Linked DNA regions of Paraglaciecola psychrophila 170. The protein of the gene in region 2 binds, or shares a complex with, the protein of the main gene of each other region. Links are inferred from orthologs where the notes say so. Each region holds a gene or a part of one and is shown on either strand. Other genes may lie near its edges.

Region 1 (8,636 bases), 740 kb from region 2 along the record:
GCAGGAGGTTTTTGAGCGATTGCTAACTAGTGATGATCCTGATTTATATGCCTGGTTTATGGGACATCAACCTTGCGATGATACAGAATTTAGTCAAATGATTAAACATATTTTAAGTCGTGTCAAAGTATAGAGTTGAGATTAAATCGTCCAGATTGCTGGTTATTCTCCAGCTGCTGAGCTATGTGCTTATAGTATTTTCAATCTTCAGTTGGCAAGATAAGAGTATTCAATATCAAACTTTAGTGCAAATATTGGCTCTTTGCACTCTCACAATTTATATTTTTAAAACCGTATTTAATACTTTGTGTCAAAAGCATTCTCCAGTTGTTTTTTCTCAATGTGGAGAATGGGTTGAAACAAATTTAGGAGAACAAACAAGTTGGAAAGTGACGGATAAATCTAGAGTCAGTTTTTTTCTTATATTTATTCATATGATTTCACCACTTAATTATAGCCAGTCGAAATGGTGTCTCATCTACAGAGACCAAGTGAGTAAACGCGATTTCCGTAGATTATGCCGTGTCGTTATATATCAACAACAAACTGCAGGTAAGGATTAAGTTATGGAGTATTCCTATACAGACATAACCAAGCTTACGAGTATTCCAGACATAAGGATACAGTTGATAAAAGCGGCCTTTAAAAAACAAGTTACAATGCTCTGGAGTTTTCAAAGGTTACTCTGCCCAGCAAAATACTGTATTTCGATGGCCTTACAATTGATGCAGATGTTAGCAAGCCTTTTCATCAATTAGTCGACTGGGACCCTATGTCTGAGTTTGTTCACCCCTGTTATTTATATTATTTGGCATTTCCTCTGCATGTCAAGTTGCTTTACTGCCTGAATTTATGATTACTTTATTAGGCTTAGTCCATGTAAGTAATCAGATGAAACAACTTCGGCCAATTAAGAAAACTGAAAGATTAATTGTGTCTACTTGTTTTAGAGAATTAGAGGTGCATCCTAAAGTATGGTTATTTTCGATTAAGGTCGAATTTCACAGTGGATTTGAATTGGTATGGCAAAGTACGAGTACTAATTTATTTCGCGCTGAACATGATTCGTCTTTTCTCCTATAGTTGGATCTTCGTTGACGTCTTTAACTCAACCCTTAAATACTACATGGGATCTTAGTAGCACTTTAGGTCGTCAATATGCGAAAGTATCTGGTGATTTTAACCCTATACATTTAAACAAGTGGTTGGCTAAATTATTTGGATTTCAACAGCACATTATTCACGGAATGTTGACCAAGTCTTATTGTATCTCTGCATTGCAAAAGGTGACCCCCCTCTCTATTTCTAAACGCCTTTGAAGTTAACACTACATTCAAGCAACCTGTGTATTTGCCAAGTGAGGTAACTTTGTCAATTCAACCTTATATGTATGAAAGTTCTCATGATGAACTACATTTTAAGGTGGTAGGTAAGCAGATTAACCTCCAGCAACAACCACTACATATTATTGGTAAAATTATCTCTATTTAACATTGTTCTTAATTATAGTGGGTTTGGGATCATCAAGTTTGTTAGGGTAGTCGAGGTTAAAGTGCAAGCCTCGACTTTCTTTACGTTGTTTAGCGCACTTTACTATTAACTCAGCCACTGTAAGTAAGTTTCTAAGCTCAAGTAAGTTATTACTAACTTTGAAGTTAGAATAATAATCATTTACCTCCTGTTGTAATAATTCTATTCGATGACTTGCACGCTCCAATCGTTTATTGGTTCGCACAATACCAACATAATCCCACATAAATAAACGTAACTCATGCCAGTTGTGTTGAATAATTACTTCTTCATCAGAGTCACTTACCTTGCTTTCATCCCAAGCATTAACTTTCTCTTCGAGTACATCTTTATTTAGTCTAGTAGATATATGAGCCGCAGCAGAATGTGCGTAAACAATACATTCCAAAAGAGAGTTACTTGCCATACGGTTTGCACCATGCAGGCCAGTATACGCGACCTCTCCAATGGCATATAGATTGGCTATATCAGTTTTTGCATATTTATCTGTAACAACGCCGCCGCAACTATAGTGCGCTGCAGGGACAACAGGTATGGGTTGTTTCGTAATATCGATACCTAAAGAGCGACACTTCCGATAAATATTTGGAAAGTGCTTAACGATAAAATCACTAGGTTTGTGACTGATGTCTAGGTACATACAATCAGCACCTAAACGTTTCATCTCAAAATCAATAGCTCTAGCGACAATATCACGAGATGCCAAATCACCTCTTTTATCAAATTTATGCATAAAAGGTGTGCCATCCGGATGACAAAGTTTTGCTCCTTCTCCTCGTAACGCTTCGGAAATTAAAAAGTTTTTAGCATCTGGATGATATAAGCATGTTGGATGGAATTGATTGAATTCCATATTCGCAACACGACAACCTGCGCGCCAAGCCATGGCAATCCCATCACCACTAGAGACGTCTGGATTAGACGTATATTGATAAACTTTACTTGCACCTCCTGTCGCTAGCGAGACAAATTTACTGCGAATGATTTCCACCCTTTCTCTTTTCCTATTCCATACATAAGCGCCTAGTAGGTGGTTTTCAGCATGTTGGCTTTTGATAAGATCAACGGCATTATACCGCTGAAATAAATGAATGTTAGGGTGTTGCTGTACTGCTTCAATAAGGGTAACTTGAACCGCAGCACCTGTTGCGTCTGCTGAATGTAAAATTCGTCTGTGGCTATGACCACCTTCTCTGGTTAAGTGAAACCGGGTTTCACCGTTTTCTGAGTTTTCTCGGTCAAATGGCATTCCAAAATCTATTAGCCACTGCATACATGTTTTGGCTTGAGATGCTGTGAATTCGACGGCATCCTTGTCACATAATCCGTCGCCGGCTAAAAGTGTGTCTTCAACATGCGATGCAATAGAATCATTTTCATCAAACACGGCTGCAATACCGCCTTGGGCATATTTGGTGGAGCCTTCAGAAATATCACTTTTACTTAATACGATCACTTGGCAATGATCGGCAAGTTTTAATGCGTGACTTAAGCCTGCAGCGCCACTTCCAATAATAAGTACGTCACATTGATGTTCAATAGTAGAGTGCATAAGGTAGAATAGGTATTAATTGATTATTTGTTTGGCAATACTAATTTACAGATTTTAAATTACAATGCTTTTCATAAATGAATATAGATAAATGTCGGTGGTTACTGGTTAATTAATTGTACATTGCTGGTTATTTTTGAAAATAAATTGGTTTAATTAGAACTTTTCAAATTTCATAGAGTCAATAGTATTGCTTGCATGAGCCGTAGTATATTTTCCCACAGGAGTAAGGGCTCGAAATGAGCGAGCAGATAGCAGACCAACAGATTGTTGAAAGAGTACAACGCGGAGACAAAAACGCTTACGGGTTGTTGGTAACGAAGTACCAACACAAAGTATCTTATTTAGTCTCCAGGTACGTTAAAAATTCAGGGGATGTGGCAGATGTGACGCAAGAAGCGTTTATTAAAGCTTACAGAGCACTACCAAATTTTAGAGGTGATAGCGCATTTTATACTTGGTTATATAGAATAGCTGTAAACAGTGCCAAAAATTATCTTGTGTATCAAGGAAGAAAGCCTCCCGCAAGTGATGTTGATGCCGAAGAAGCAGATTATTATGACGGCAGTGATGCATTGAAAGAAAATAATTCACCCGAGAAAAATTTAATGTCACAGCAAATGGAAAGGCTGTTGTTTGACGCCATGGAAAAGCTGCCCGAAGATCTCCGTATGGCTATCAGCCTGCGCGAACTAGAAGGCTTAAGCTATGAAGATATTGCTAATGTGATGGATTGCCCGGTAGGAACCGTAAGATCGAGAATATTTAGGGCTAGAGAAGCATTGGATAAAGTAATTCAACCATTATTAATGAATGATTGATTTTCTATTAAAGTAGAAATTATACTAGCGGGAACCATACTGTATGTCGCAGAAATTTGAAAATTTATCAGCCTTAGTCGATGGTGAACATGATATATCCACCTCATCGAGTAGCCTTTTGTTAGATGCGGTTAAAAATGATGCTGAATTGCAACTGAAATGGAAAAGTTACCATCTTATTCGTGATGGTTTACGCCAAGAACTACCAGCAAATATTAACTTTGATATCGCTGACAAGATAGCCCAAGCCATAGAAGCTGAACCTGCAATACTGGCTCCGAAGAAAACTTGGCGCGACCTACCTCTAGTTAATAATATTATTCCTTTTGCTAAACAAGGTGGGCAAATGGCAATCGCTGCATCTGTAGCTGTTGCGATGATTATTGGAGTCCAGCAGGTTAATCAGTCTGAGGTAAACCAACCTTTTAATGCAGCACCGCCTATCCCTGGTATTCAAGGTGGTTTATCACCAGTCAGTTTTGACCAAACTCGCTCTATACCTAACTCTGATGTGGTTCAACAAAAACGCCGGATTAATGCGTATTTAACAGATCATAATCAACAAATACGCTTTAAAACTATTCAGTTAAGTAATGATAAATCTGCGATAATGAGCCAAGACAATAATAATGAAGAGGCGCAATCAGACATTGTTGAAAACATTCCACAATAAAATTTATTGCAGAGTCTTACTGGCTCTTCTACTAACTTTTTTTGTTCCTTTGCAAGCATTTGCTCAGGAACAAATCTCGAGCGAAACATCTAACAGTTCATATCCATCTGATAGCGCTCGGGCATGGTTAGATAAAATGTCAAATGCTGTTAAGTCTCTTAATTACACTATATCCTTTATTTTGTTGAAGCCTGAAGTTGATTCTCAACCCTATCTTTGGCGACATGGTGTGAATGAAGATGGTATTGAGATGGAACAACTTAATCTTTTAAACGGCCCGGGTAGGGAGGTCGTTCGTATCGGTGATAAAGTCAGTTATTTTGAACCTAACGTTCCACCCTATAGTTTGCAGTCATCTATTATTAATGGGCCTTTTCCTAGCGAGTTTTTTCAACTTCCTGAAAAAATAATGTTAGGTTATGAATTTATTTTGGTGGGGCGGAGTCGTATTGCCGGTCGTGCTGCGCAACAGATTCGTATCATCAGCAAAGACAATAGCCGTTTTGGTTTAAATGTTTGGCTTGACCAGGAAACTGGATTGTTATTAAAAATGAATATGTTTGGTCAAGAAGCTCAGCTTATAGAGCAAATTCAAGTGACGGGATTACAAGTTACCAAAGAACCGGACCCTTTCTTCGCAAAAATTGAGCCCGGAATGTTACCTGAAGTAGTAAACTTTAGACCCAGTGTTCCATTAAATTCACCGTGGACAATTGGTTATATTCCTAAGGGAATGACAATACTCAAAAGAGACCTGCGTCGTTTATCAGGCTCAGGTGAAGTGGTTGAATATATTATGCTGAGTGATGGTTTAGTTGATGTCTCTGTGTATTTGCAAGAGAGAGAAAATAATAAGCCGCAAGAAAATTTAGTGGGCACAGTCCAATCTGACACATTGTTAACTATTGAGCATGGTGAATTGAATATAACAATTATCGGCAAGCTTCCAGCTGCCACCGCTAATGCAATAGCTAAATCGATTAAAAGAATTAACTAAATGATTGAAGAAATTGGGGTTATTTCTGCGATAGAGCAACACGACTTTCAACAAGTTGTCATCGTTGAAACACAAATTAAGTCAACTTGTGGAAGTTGTGAAGCTCAGTCCAACTGCGGAACAGGAGCAATAGCAAAAGTTTTTGCATCAAAGCGAGAAACTTTACGATTTAGATTGAATGAGATAGTTGAAGTGGGGCAAAAAGTTAGTTTAGGTATCCCAGAAGAAAATCTGCTTAAAGCATCCGCGATGGTTTATTGTCTACCTTTATTTGCCCTTATTTTGTCTGCACTTGTTGGACAAAGCGTCTTTCCCCTACTTGGACTGATGTCAGAAAGATGGTTGATTTTATTCTCGGTTATTTGCAGCTATTTGACTTTTAGATTTGTGCGTCGTTTTTTATGTAATTCTGATCAGGGGGAATTTCACCCTCGTATCCTAAAAGTTTTTCCTTTAGAAATTGATAATATCCAAGTTAAACAAGTATAAGTTTCACTTTCTATCACAATAACCAACAAACAATACTCATGTTGTGTCGCAAAGTGATTGATAAAACTGTAAAATTCCTCTCTATTTAATTTTTTGTCCCATACTCTAGCAGCCGATGTTTGTTTTACTAGTTGCTTGGAAACAAAACCACTTGGTGATTTTCTAAAACTTTATGCAACATAAGCACATACGTAACTTCTCAATTATTGCTCATATAGACCACGGTAAATCAACTCTTTCTGATCGCTTGATCCAACATTGTGGAGGATTGACCAGCAGAGAAATGTCTGAACAAGTCCTCGACTCAATGGATATTGAGAAAGAGCGTGGCATTACAATTAAAGCGCAAAGTGTCACGCTTAACTACACCGCAAAAGATGGTCAGACTTATCAATTAAATTTTATCGATACGCCTGGACACGTGGACTTCTCTTATGAAGTGTCTCGTTCACTTGCAGCCTGTGAAGGTGCTCTTCTGGTTGTTGATGCTGGTCAAGGGGTTGAAGCGCAGACCTTGGCAAATTGTTATACCGCTATTGATTTGAATATGGAAGTGGTGCCCATCATTAATAAGATTGATTTGCCACAAGCTGAACCCGACCGTGTCGCTGAAGAAATAGAAGATATAGTAGGTATCGACGCTCTCGATGCAGTCCGCTGTTCTGCCAAAACAGGTATTGGAATAGAAGATGTACTAGAGGTTATTGTTCGTCAAATCCCGCCTCCTGAAGGTGAGATAGATGCGCCTTTAAAAGCTTTAATTGTTGATTCTTGGTTTGATAATTATCAGGGTGTTGTATCTCTTGTGCGAATTATGCAAGGTGAGTTACATAAGAACGATAAAATCAAAATTATGACAACGGGTGGCATTCATCAAGCTGATAAAGTGGGTATATTCACACCTAAAGCAAAAGATACAGGGGTGTTAAGAGCCGGTGAAGTAGGATTTGTCATTGCTGGTATTAAAGAAATTAATGGGGCTCCAGTAGGGGACACTATTACTTTAGCGAAGCGCCCTGCAACTGAAGCTCTTCCGGGCTTTAAAAAGGTCAAGCCTCAAGTATACGCAGGCCTGTTTCCTATTAGTTCTGATGACTATGAAGACTTTCGTGATGCATTAGCAAAATTAAGTCTCAATGATGCATCTCTGTTTTTTGAGCCAGAAAGTTCATCTGCACTAGGTTTTGGTTTTCGTATTGGTTTCCTCGGTATGTTACATATGGAAATCATCCAAGAACGTTTGGAGCGTGAATATAATCTGGATTTGATTACCACTGCGCCTACCGTGGTGTATGAAGTGGTCACCAAAGAGGGGGAAACTATCTATGTAGATAACCCTTCAAAATTACCTGCTGTGAATGACATTGAAGAGATTCACGAACCGATAGTTGAAGCACATATTTTAGTGCCGCAGCAATTTCTTGGTAATGTTATTACTTTGTGCGTAGAAAAACGTGGCATGCAAACCAGTATGACTTATCACGGTAAACAAGTAGCTGTGAGTTACGATTTGCCGATGGCCGAAGTGGTGATGGACTTTTTCGATAAACTTAAGTCAACCAGTCGAGGTTTTGCATCTCTTGATTACAATTTCAAACGTTTCCAAACGGCTGAAATGTCACGCTTAGATATTTTGATTAATGGCGAGCGTGTAGACGCACTAGCGATGATCACGCACAAAGATCACGCCGTGACTCGTGGTCGGCAGTTAGTAGAAAAACTTCAAGAGCTTATCCCAAGACAAATGTTTGATATTGCTATCCAAGCGGCTATTGGAAATCAGATAATCGCTCGCAGTACCATTAAGCAATTACGTAAAAATGTGACCGCCAAGTGTTATGGCGGTGATATTAGTCGTAAGAAAAAACTCTTGCAGAAACAAAAGGATGGAAAAAAACGTATGAAGTCAGTAGGTAACGTAGAACTACCTCAAGAAGCCTTCTTAGCATTGCTTAAGGTAGGCAAATAGATGGCTAATTATTTTTCAATATTTTTGGTTATACTCACCTTTGCTTCGGGATTGATTTGGTTGGTCGATAGCTTAATGTTTGCTTCAAAGCGTCGTGAGAGAATGGCGATTGCTACCGGCCCAGTTGGCACAACATCGGCTTTAGATCAGGATGCACAATTACCATGGATAGTCGATACCGCCCAACAGATTTTTCCTGTTATCGCTTTTGTCATGGTGTTGCGTTCATTCTTGTATGAACCTTTTCAAATCCCATCTGGCTCAATGATGCCGACGTTATTAGTTGGGGATTTTATACTAGTTGAAAAGTTTACTTACGGACTAAAAGACCCAGTAATGCGGAACCAACTTGTAAATATTGGTGAGCCTAAACGCGGTGATGTTGTAGTCTTTAAGTTTCCACCACAGCCACAATTAGATTATATAAAACGTGTAGTAGGCCTGCCTGGCGATACTGTTATTTATCGGAACAAACAGCTTCAAATTAAACCTGCTTGCGATACTCCAGAAAATTGCCAGCCATTTCAGACACTAGATTTAAAGTTTGAGAGTCGAGGGGAAGCCTATCAACAGTTTGCACCACTAGAAAAATATACAGAGCAATT
Region 2 (8,381 bases):
AAATTAAAGGGATCATCTAAGGTTTGTCTAAGTATAAGTTTTATCTCCTAACCTAGTCACAAAGCATTAGATATTTATAACCGTTACTATAAACTATTAAACATATTATTTAATGGATATCAGCGATGAGATTTCGAACGTTTGTTGTATTTTGTGTCGCTATTTTATGTTTACTCTCATGTGCGAGTAACTCTACTCGGCAGTCACCAAAAACTTTAGTCTCGCCATCAGAAAAAATCACAGAAGAAGCAAAAGACAGTAATTACTACCTAACCCGTGCACAACAAAATTATGTAAACAACGCTGATGTGTACCAACGTAATAATTATCTGATACAGGCCGCAGAATCATTGCAGGCAGAACAGCAATGCCCAAAAAGTATTAAGTTGCTAAAAGTGCTGCAAGCAGAGTTACAAGACAACCGCCATTACACTCACGCCAATCTGATTTTAGCTGAGTGTTATTTAATTTTGTCTGATAAAACGTTTCATAAAGTGGAGGCGATACTGACTAATTTGACTGGTGCTTATGGATATCAAGCTCGCATCGCTGCTTTGCAATCTCAACTTCATGTTAACAAAAAACAATGGTTAGAAGCTGCTATAGCATTGCAAAATACCAATATGGAAGAACTGGATAAAACTCGAACCATTTGGGAATGGATCAAAGCACTAGACTTACCTGAATTAGAAAATGCCCGCTTATCAGAGCCGTCATTGCAACCTTGGCTACAGCTTGCCATCATTGTCAAACGTTTTGCATTAAAGCCGGAGATGTTTAACCAGCAATTAGTTAGTTGGCAGAGTAGACACTTGGGTCACCCATTGGTGATTAACCTTCCAGAAGAAATACAATTTTCGTTGCAGCAAGAACCGATTCAGGCTAAACGCATCGCGGTATTGTTACCACTAACGGGCAGACTCGCGAATCAAGGCTTAGCCATAAAAGAGGGCATTCTGGCCGCATATTTGGAAGATTTGCCCAACGCAAAATTTACTTCAAACAATTCATCTGATTATGACGGTGCAACAGGCAACATAGCTCAAGACAACGTTCAGCAATATCGTGAAATACGCTTTTTTGATTCTGCGTTAAAAACAGCACAGCAATTAAATACATTGGTCGCTGATTTTGATGTGGTTTTAGGGCCATTGGTTAAAGAACAAATTACTGAACTGACCGAGGTTTTACCCTCAGATAAGATTCTTTTGGCACTCAACAGAGTGCAGTTAAAAACAAAAACAATCACAATTAATCAATTAGGCAATTTATTTGAGCCAAGTTCTCCCGTGGCGGAACATTATTACTTTTCGTTAGCACCAGAAGACGAAGCTCAGCAATTAGCGTTACATATGCAACAAAAACAATTAGTTAGACCAATTGTTTTTGCAGCAAACAATCCAACAACACAAAGAATGGCAGAAGCTTTTGTCGCCAAGTGGCAAGAAGCACCCAATGCAATTCAACCAGACTTAACTATATTTACAGACAGTAAAAACATGCGGAACCGTGTATCAGAAATGTTGGATGTAGCCCAAAGTAAGCAGCGCATCAGACAAATGGAAGTATTGGCTGATGTCGAAGTGTTTGGAGTAGAAAGAAATCGTCGAGATATCGATGCCATAGTATTATTTGCCAACCCTGAACAAGCCCAGTTGCTCAACCCTATTATCGAAGCAAGCCTAAGTCCATTCGCTCAAAAGTCATTGTCGGTATTTGCATCTTCACGTAGTTATAGCCTAGATTTAAACAGTAACAGCCTGAGAGATTTACGTAACCTCACATTCACAGATATGCCTTGGATGTTGCCCGATCATAGTTGGCAGAGTTTAGCTTCACAAACCACACAACTTTGGCCACAAAAACAGGATACCCTGTTAAGGTTATTTGCTATGGGTTTTGATGCCTACAATTTATTGCCTAATTTACGTCGATTAAAGACACTGCCACAAGTCGTCAGTTATGGTCTAACCGGTAAAATCAATGTAGACGACAAGGGTGTATTACACAGACGTTTACTATGGGCACAAGTTGCCCAAGACCGAGTAAAGTTAATTGAAATGGATTAAGCAGGCCCTCTCACCTTTAATCGGTAGTGAGGCAGAACGTATTGCTCGAACCTTTTTAGAACAGCAAGGTCTTACATTTATTCTGCAAAATTATCGTTGTCGCACAGGTGAAATAGACTTAGTCATGCAAGACGGGGACGAACTGGTCTTCGTAGAAGTGAAATACCGAAGTCGGAGTCAATACGGCTCTGCTATAGAGTTTTTTCATGCTAGGAAAAAACGTAAATTTGAATCTGCTGTTATGCATTACATGCAGGATAAAGGTTTCAACCCTAGCATTGTCCCACATAGAATCGACCTAGTGGCCATAGAGGGAAAAGGCCAGCAACAGCAAAACATCAATTGGTTAAAAAGCGTTTAACCCATTGCTGCGATGAAAAGTTATTAATTTATTAGGAGAGTTATGTTAGAAAGCATTAAGGCCAATTTTACAGAAAGTATTCAAATTAAAATTGCCTCAATTGAGTTATTACCTGAGCATATTTCTAACGCGACTTACATGATGGTTAATGCATTGATTAACGGTAACAAGATATTATGCTGCGGCAATGGTGGCTCAGCTGTCATTGCACAGCATTTTTCATCGTTACTCCTGAATAAGTTTGAACGTGAGAGGCCCAGTTTACCTGCACTAGCGTTAACTGCAGATGGTGCCACATTGTCTTCAATAGCCAACGACTTTACATTCGAAGAAGTTTATTCAAAACAAGTCAGTGCCTTGGGTCAAGCTGGTGACATTTTGTTTGTCTTATCCACTAGTGGTAATTCACAAAACTTAATCAAAGCGATGGAAGCGGCACTAAGCCGTGATATGACAATAGTCGCTTTAACGGGTATGGATGGCGGTCAAATGACAGGATTAGTCAGCCAGCATGATGTAGAAATCCGCGTGCCCTCAAATAGAACCGCACGTATTCAAGAAGTCCATTATTTAGTGGTGCATAGCCTTTGTGAGGGAATTGACAATTGTTTGTTCCCTGAAAATTTTCAGGAGTAAAATATGTTAAAACCAAGAAACATTTACATCCCCTTGTTGATCTCAACAACCTTATTGTTACAAAGCTGTGCAGGGTTGCTCATAGGGGCTGGAGTAGGTGCAGTGTCGGTTGCACATGACCGACGTACAATAGGCACCCAGGTTGACGATACAACAACTGCCGGCCGTATCTCTACTGCTATATATAATGACGTTGCAATAAATGAACAAACCAGCATTTCGGTTCAAGTATTTAATGGTACTGCCCTGTTAGTAGGTCAGGCTCCGACTCAGGCACTTATACAGCAAGCAGAAAATCTTGCTTCGTCAGTAAAAAACATAAAAAAACTACACAACCAAATTCGTTTAGGCTCTCCTATACCTGCAAGCGTAGTGGCGAATGACGCATGGATTGCCTCAAAAATCAAAACGAAACTGATCGCTGATAAGCGTATAGATGGCCTGCACATTGAGATAGAGGTCGAAAACGGCGAGGTATTCTTGATGGGATTGGTCAGTGAACATGAATCGAATATTGCTGTAGAAATCACCCGTAATATTAGTGGTGTCAAACAAGTAATAAAAGCGTTTGAATATTCTTAACTCTGAGCCGGACTAAACAATATGTTAGTTCAAATAAAAAAAGCGCCTCTAAGCGCTTTTTTAATTGAATATTTCTAATTCGACTATTTAACAACTGTTAAAGTAGGCTTTCCCTTTTTGGGTTTTTGATTAGTCTCATTGCCATCAGTCTTATTTTCTACTTCATCAGAAGCGATGTTTTCTTCAACAGTAAAGACTGTACCCGCACCGTTTTCTTTGGCGTAAATAGCTAATACTGCTGGGCAAGGAACCACTATATTCCTTGGCACACCACCAAAACGAGCGTCAAACATAATGTCATTTAAACCTAACTGTAAATTACCAGTAGACGATGGAGACATGTTTAACACTATTTGGCCGTCTTGAACAAACTCCTGCGGCACTTGAGTACCAGCGTAATGCGCGTCGACCACTATGTACGGAGTAAGATTGTTATCTACAATCCACTCGTAAAATGCACGTAATAAGTATGGCTGATTAGGTGTCATATCACTTTGTCCTTTTATAGAGGATTGTGTATTTCACGTTCTTGATCTGTCAATGACGCTATAAAAGAAGGTCTCTCAAAAATACGCTTCATATATGCTTTCACGTCTTTACTACCCGTACCCGTTAATTCGATACCCAACGCAGGTAAACGCCACAATAATGGTGCTAGGTAACAGTCAACTAAGCTAAATTCTTCACTCATGAAATAAGGTGTTTCAGCAAATAATGGTGCTAAAGATAAAAACGCTTCACGTAACTCGTTACGCGTTGCTTCTAGATCGCCTTTCTTAGCCATGATTTTTTCTGCTAGTACATACCAATCATTTTGTATACGGTGCATAGTCAAACGACTTTGCCCACGGGATACAGGATAAACCGGCATAAGAGGTGGGTGCGGGAAACGCTCGTCCAAATATTCCATTATGATATGTGAATTATATAAAACCAACTCTCTATCAACAAGAGTAGGCACAGTACCATAGGGGTTGAGTTCGAGCAGATCTTCAGGTAACTCGTCAGGAACCGTAAAACTAATTTCTACGCCTACACCTTTTTCCGCTAATACTATGCGTGCTTGGTGACTGTATATATCTATCGTGTCTGAAAATAACGTCATTATTGAACGCTTATTGGCGGCTACAGCCATTTATATTTCTCCTATATGTCATACATAATCGCATCGTGCCTTAGGCATCTTGCTTTGTTCTTTTACTAGTGATTAGTAGGTCAATCAACTAATTAAAAACGGATAAGAAAGGGGCATATACATTATATATAGCCCCTTCCAAAAAATTTTGCGGATTATACATCAAATTCCAAACAAAGTTTTGCTGAATTAGTGTACATCTCTCCAATAATCTTTCTTAAGTAAATAAACCAAAACTAACAATACTAATAGGAAAATCATGACCCAGCGGCCTATAGACTCAGACTGCAAACGTGAAGGCTCACCGACATAAACTAAGTAGTTAACCAAATCTAATACCGCTTTGTCATATTCGGGTGCACTTAGCTGTCCGCTTCCGTCTGCTTTAATGCCAACATAACGTTCAACCATCTGTCCGTCTATCAAAGTTGTCTCATAGGTTTTGCTTGGTAAACCTTGAAGCTCTTGCAACACGTGAGGCATACCCACGTTTGCAAATACCATATTGTTTACACCAAAGGTAGTTCCGTCTTCAGCATAGAAGGATCTTAGGTAAGTATAAATCCAATCTGCACCTCGAACTCGACCCGTCAACGTTAAATCGGGTGGCGGCGCACCAAACCATTTAGCGGCAGATTCAGTCGGCATAGCATTTTTAATATGGTCACCGGGCTTTGTACCCGTAAACTGCAAGTTTTCCTGACCAAGTGCTAAGGGGATCCCTAAGTCTTCAAAAGTACGCTGATACCGTTGATATTGCATTTGATGGCAACCTAAACAGTAGTTCATAAAGGTCTGTGCACCGGATTGCAAAGACGCTTTATCTGTCAAGTCGTATTCAGCCTTATCTAGAGGTACTTTGCTGCCACCAGCAGCACTGGCCACAATTGGTACCAACAAGCACAATATAAAAATTATCTTTTTCATTCTGTGATCCTCGTTGGTACTGGATGAGTCCGCTCGTTTTTACTGTACAAAAACAATAAAACAAAGAAACCGAAATACATAATGGTCGCTATTTGCGATGCAGTAATTTTCCATGCTTCTTGAGGAGTACCACCCAAGTAACCGAGGAATATAAATACTGCAGCAAACGTAAGCAAATTCCAAGTATGTAAGCCACAACGGTAGCGCCAAGACTTCACTTTTCCTCTATCAATCCAAGGCAATAAAGCTAAGCAAATAATGGCCGAGAACATTGCAATAACACCGCCTAATTTATGAGGTACAGCTTTCAAAATTGCATAGAAGGGTGTGAAGTACCATACAGGGAAAATATGTTCAGGGGTCTTCAACGGGTTAGCAATCTCAAAATTTGGCGCCTCTAGAAAATACCCGCCCATTTCTGGAATGAAGAACATGATGTAGCAGAACACAAGTAAGAATACAGCAAACCCGACCAAGTCTTTCAAGACTATGTGTGGAAAAAACGGGACGATGTCGTCAAGAATATCGTATTTATCTGTGTAATATTCGTGAATTTTATACTTGGTTTTTTCTTCTTCGCTAAGCGAACCTTTCTTACGTTTAACGTTAGTTCCGTCTGGATTATTAGAACCTACTTCATGTAATGCGACTATATGTAAGAACACTAAAATCACAATAACTAAAGGAAGTGCAATAACGTGTAGCGCAAAGAAGCGGTTTAATGTTGCTCCAGAAATAACGTAGTCGCCTTGTATCCAAATCACTAAATCTGGACCAATTACTGGAATAGCACTGAACAACGATACGATTACCTGAGCGCCCCAATAGGACATTTGGCCCCAAGGAAGGACATATCCCATAAAGGCTTCTGCCATAAGTGCTAAGTAAATAAACATACCAAACAACCACAGTAATTCACGTGGCTTTTGATAAGAACCGTAAATCATGCCTCTGAACATATGCAAGTAAATAACAATAAAGAACGCGGATGCGCCAGTACTGTGCATATAGCGCAGTATGTAACCGTATTCAACATCACGCATGATGTATTCTACTGAAGCAAAGGCTTCTTCAGCAGTAGGTGTATAACTCATAGTTAGCCACACACCTGTCACGATTTGGTTAACTAAGACTATAGTCGCCAAAAATCCAAACATATACCAAATATTCATATTTCTGGGTGCTGGATATTGAATGGCGTGCTGGTTAGCAACGCGCATTATGGGAAGGCGATACTCAACCCATTCCATCAAATTTTTCAACATTTTATGCTGCCCCTTCTTCGGAACCAATCAAGATAGTGTTATCGTCAATATACATATAAGGCGGCACAACTAGGTTTAGGCCTGCGGGTACATTTTGAAAAACTCGCCCTGCCATATCAAACTTGGAGCCGTGACATGGACAGAAAAAGCCCTCTGGGGCACCTTCAACATATTCTTCAAATGCACCATCTTTTAAATGTTGTGGTGAACATCCCAAGTGCGTACAAATACCTACCAACACTAAATACTCTTCTTTTAAAGAGCGATATTGATTTTTAGCGAATGCTGGCTGTTGCTCTTCATCAGAATTGGGATCTTTAAGTTGATCGTCAAAATTAGCTAATGAAGCAAGCAACTCAGGTGTTCTGCGAGCAATCCAAACGGGTTTACTTCGCCAGATAACTCTGATCAACTGACCAGGTAGGATTTTACTGATATCAGCTTCGATATCCGCCCCAGCTGCTTTTGCTTTAATACTGGGGTTCCAGGATGCGATAAAAGGCACTGCAGCACCGACTACACCGATACCACCAACAACAGATGTAGCTACCGTTAAAAATCGGCGTCTATTACTGCTAACTGGCTGGTTTTCGGTTTTAGACGAATCATGCGCATCTAAAGATACATTGCTCATCCACTAATCTCCGAGGGTTAAATTGACTGACACTTCACATTTTGAGTGGCACATGGATTATACGCGAATCAAGAAATAAAGTTTTTCTATTAACCGAAAATGATAAAAGAAATCCCACATAAAAGACAAGGAAATCGTCAAAAAAATGAATAATTACTGATACTTAACACATTTTCAAGATAATATTGATTGGATGTCGGTTTATTGTACAAAACGTAGGCAATAAAAAACCCAGCACGAGCTGGGTTTTTGTAAAGTGTTTGTCGTCGAACAATTAACGTTTTGAGAACTGAGGACGCTTCCGTGCTTTATGAAGACCCACTTTCTTACGCTCAACTTTACGTGCATCACGAGTTACAAAGCCCGCTTTACGTAACGCTGGACGAAGTGTTTCGTCAAATTCCATCAAGGCACGTGTAATACCGTGACGAATTGCACCAGCTTGACCACTAATACCACCACCGGCAACGGTGATGTAAATGTCAAACTTTTCAGTCATCTCGACTAACTCTAGCGGTTGACGCACGATCATACGTGCAGTCTCACGACCAAAAAATATGTCAAGAGGACGTTTGTTTACTACAATGTTGCCACTGCCAGCGCGAAGAAAAACACGAGCGGTAGAACTTTTGCGTCGGCCAGTGCCGTAATATTGATTATCTGCCATCTGTAATGCTCCTTAAAGTTCTAAGACTTGAGGCTGCTGAGCAGCATGATTATGCTCAGGACCAGCGAAGACTTTCATTTTGCGGAACATATCGCGTCCAAGTGG

Evidence for each region.
Region 1: the proteins of C427_RS19315 (region 2) and C427_RS16125 are in contact, whole or in part, in a crystal structure (PDB 1YFN), measured with the Escherichia coli proteins. The link is inferred for Paraglaciecola psychrophila 170 from one-to-one orthologs.

The regions. Positions count from the first base shown.
Region 1 is NC_020514.1:3,672,579-3,681,214, reverse strand. What follows is about bases 2,813-5,761. They hold C427_RS16125 (sigma-E factor negative regulatory protein), read left to right. Parts: upstream 2,813-3,946; coding sequence 3,947-4,576; downstream 4,577-5,761. Other genes in these bases: C427_RS16115 (SoxR reducing system RseC family protein), read left to right, coding at 5,574-5,761; C427_RS16120 (MucB/RseB C-terminal domain-containing protein), read left to right, coding at 4,533-5,573; rpoE (RNA polymerase sigma factor RpoE), read left to right, coding at 3,322-3,903; nadB (L-aspartate oxidase), read right to left, coding at 2,813-3,082. Outside these bases: C427_RS16145 (FAD assembly factor SdhE), read left to right, coding at 1-133; C427_RS28580 (protein YgfX), read left to right, coding at 120-563; C427_RS25980 (hypothetical protein), read left to right, coding at 892-1,083; C427_RS25065 (MaoC/PaaZ C-terminal domain-containing protein), read left to right, coding at 1,095-1,319; more of nadB, read right to left, coding at 1,484-2,812; more of C427_RS16115, read left to right, coding at 5,762-6,062; lepA (translation elongation factor 4), read left to right, coding at 6,235-8,031; lepB (signal peptidase I), read left to right, coding at 8,032-8,636. UniProt on the Escherichia coli protein: An anti-sigma factor for extracytoplasmic function (ECF) sigma factor sigma-E (RpoE). ECF sigma factors are held in an inactive form by an anti-sigma factor until released by regulated intramembrane proteolysis (RIP).
Region 2 is NC_020514.1:4,412,757-4,421,137, forward strand. The notes cover bases 2,435-5,128. They hold C427_RS19315 (ClpXP protease specificity-enhancing factor), read right to left. Parts: upstream 4,137-5,128; coding sequence 3,732-4,136; downstream 2,435-3,731. Other genes in these bases: C427_RS19305 (phosphoheptose isomerase), read left to right, coding at 2,473-3,066; C427_RS19310 (BON domain-containing protein), read left to right, coding at 3,070-3,648; sspA (stringent starvation protein SspA), read right to left, coding at 4,151-4,783; C427_RS19325 (cytochrome c1), read right to left, coding at 4,973-5,128. Outside these bases: C427_RS19295 (penicillin-binding protein activator), read left to right, coding at 126-2,069; C427_RS19300 (YraN family protein), read left to right, coding at 2,056-2,430; more of C427_RS19325, read right to left, coding at 5,129-5,710; C427_RS19330 (cytochrome b), read right to left, coding at 5,707-6,975; petA (ubiquinol-cytochrome c reductase iron-sulfur subunit), read right to left, coding at 6,977-7,609; rpsI (30S ribosomal protein S9), read right to left, coding at 7,884-8,276; rplM (50S ribosomal protein L13), read right to left, coding at 8,289-8,381. UniProt on the Escherichia coli protein: Enhances recognition of ssrA-tagged proteins by the ClpX-ClpP protease; the ssrA degradation tag (AANDENYALAA) is added trans-translationally to proteins that are stalled on the ribosome, freeing the ribosome and targeting stalled peptides for degradation.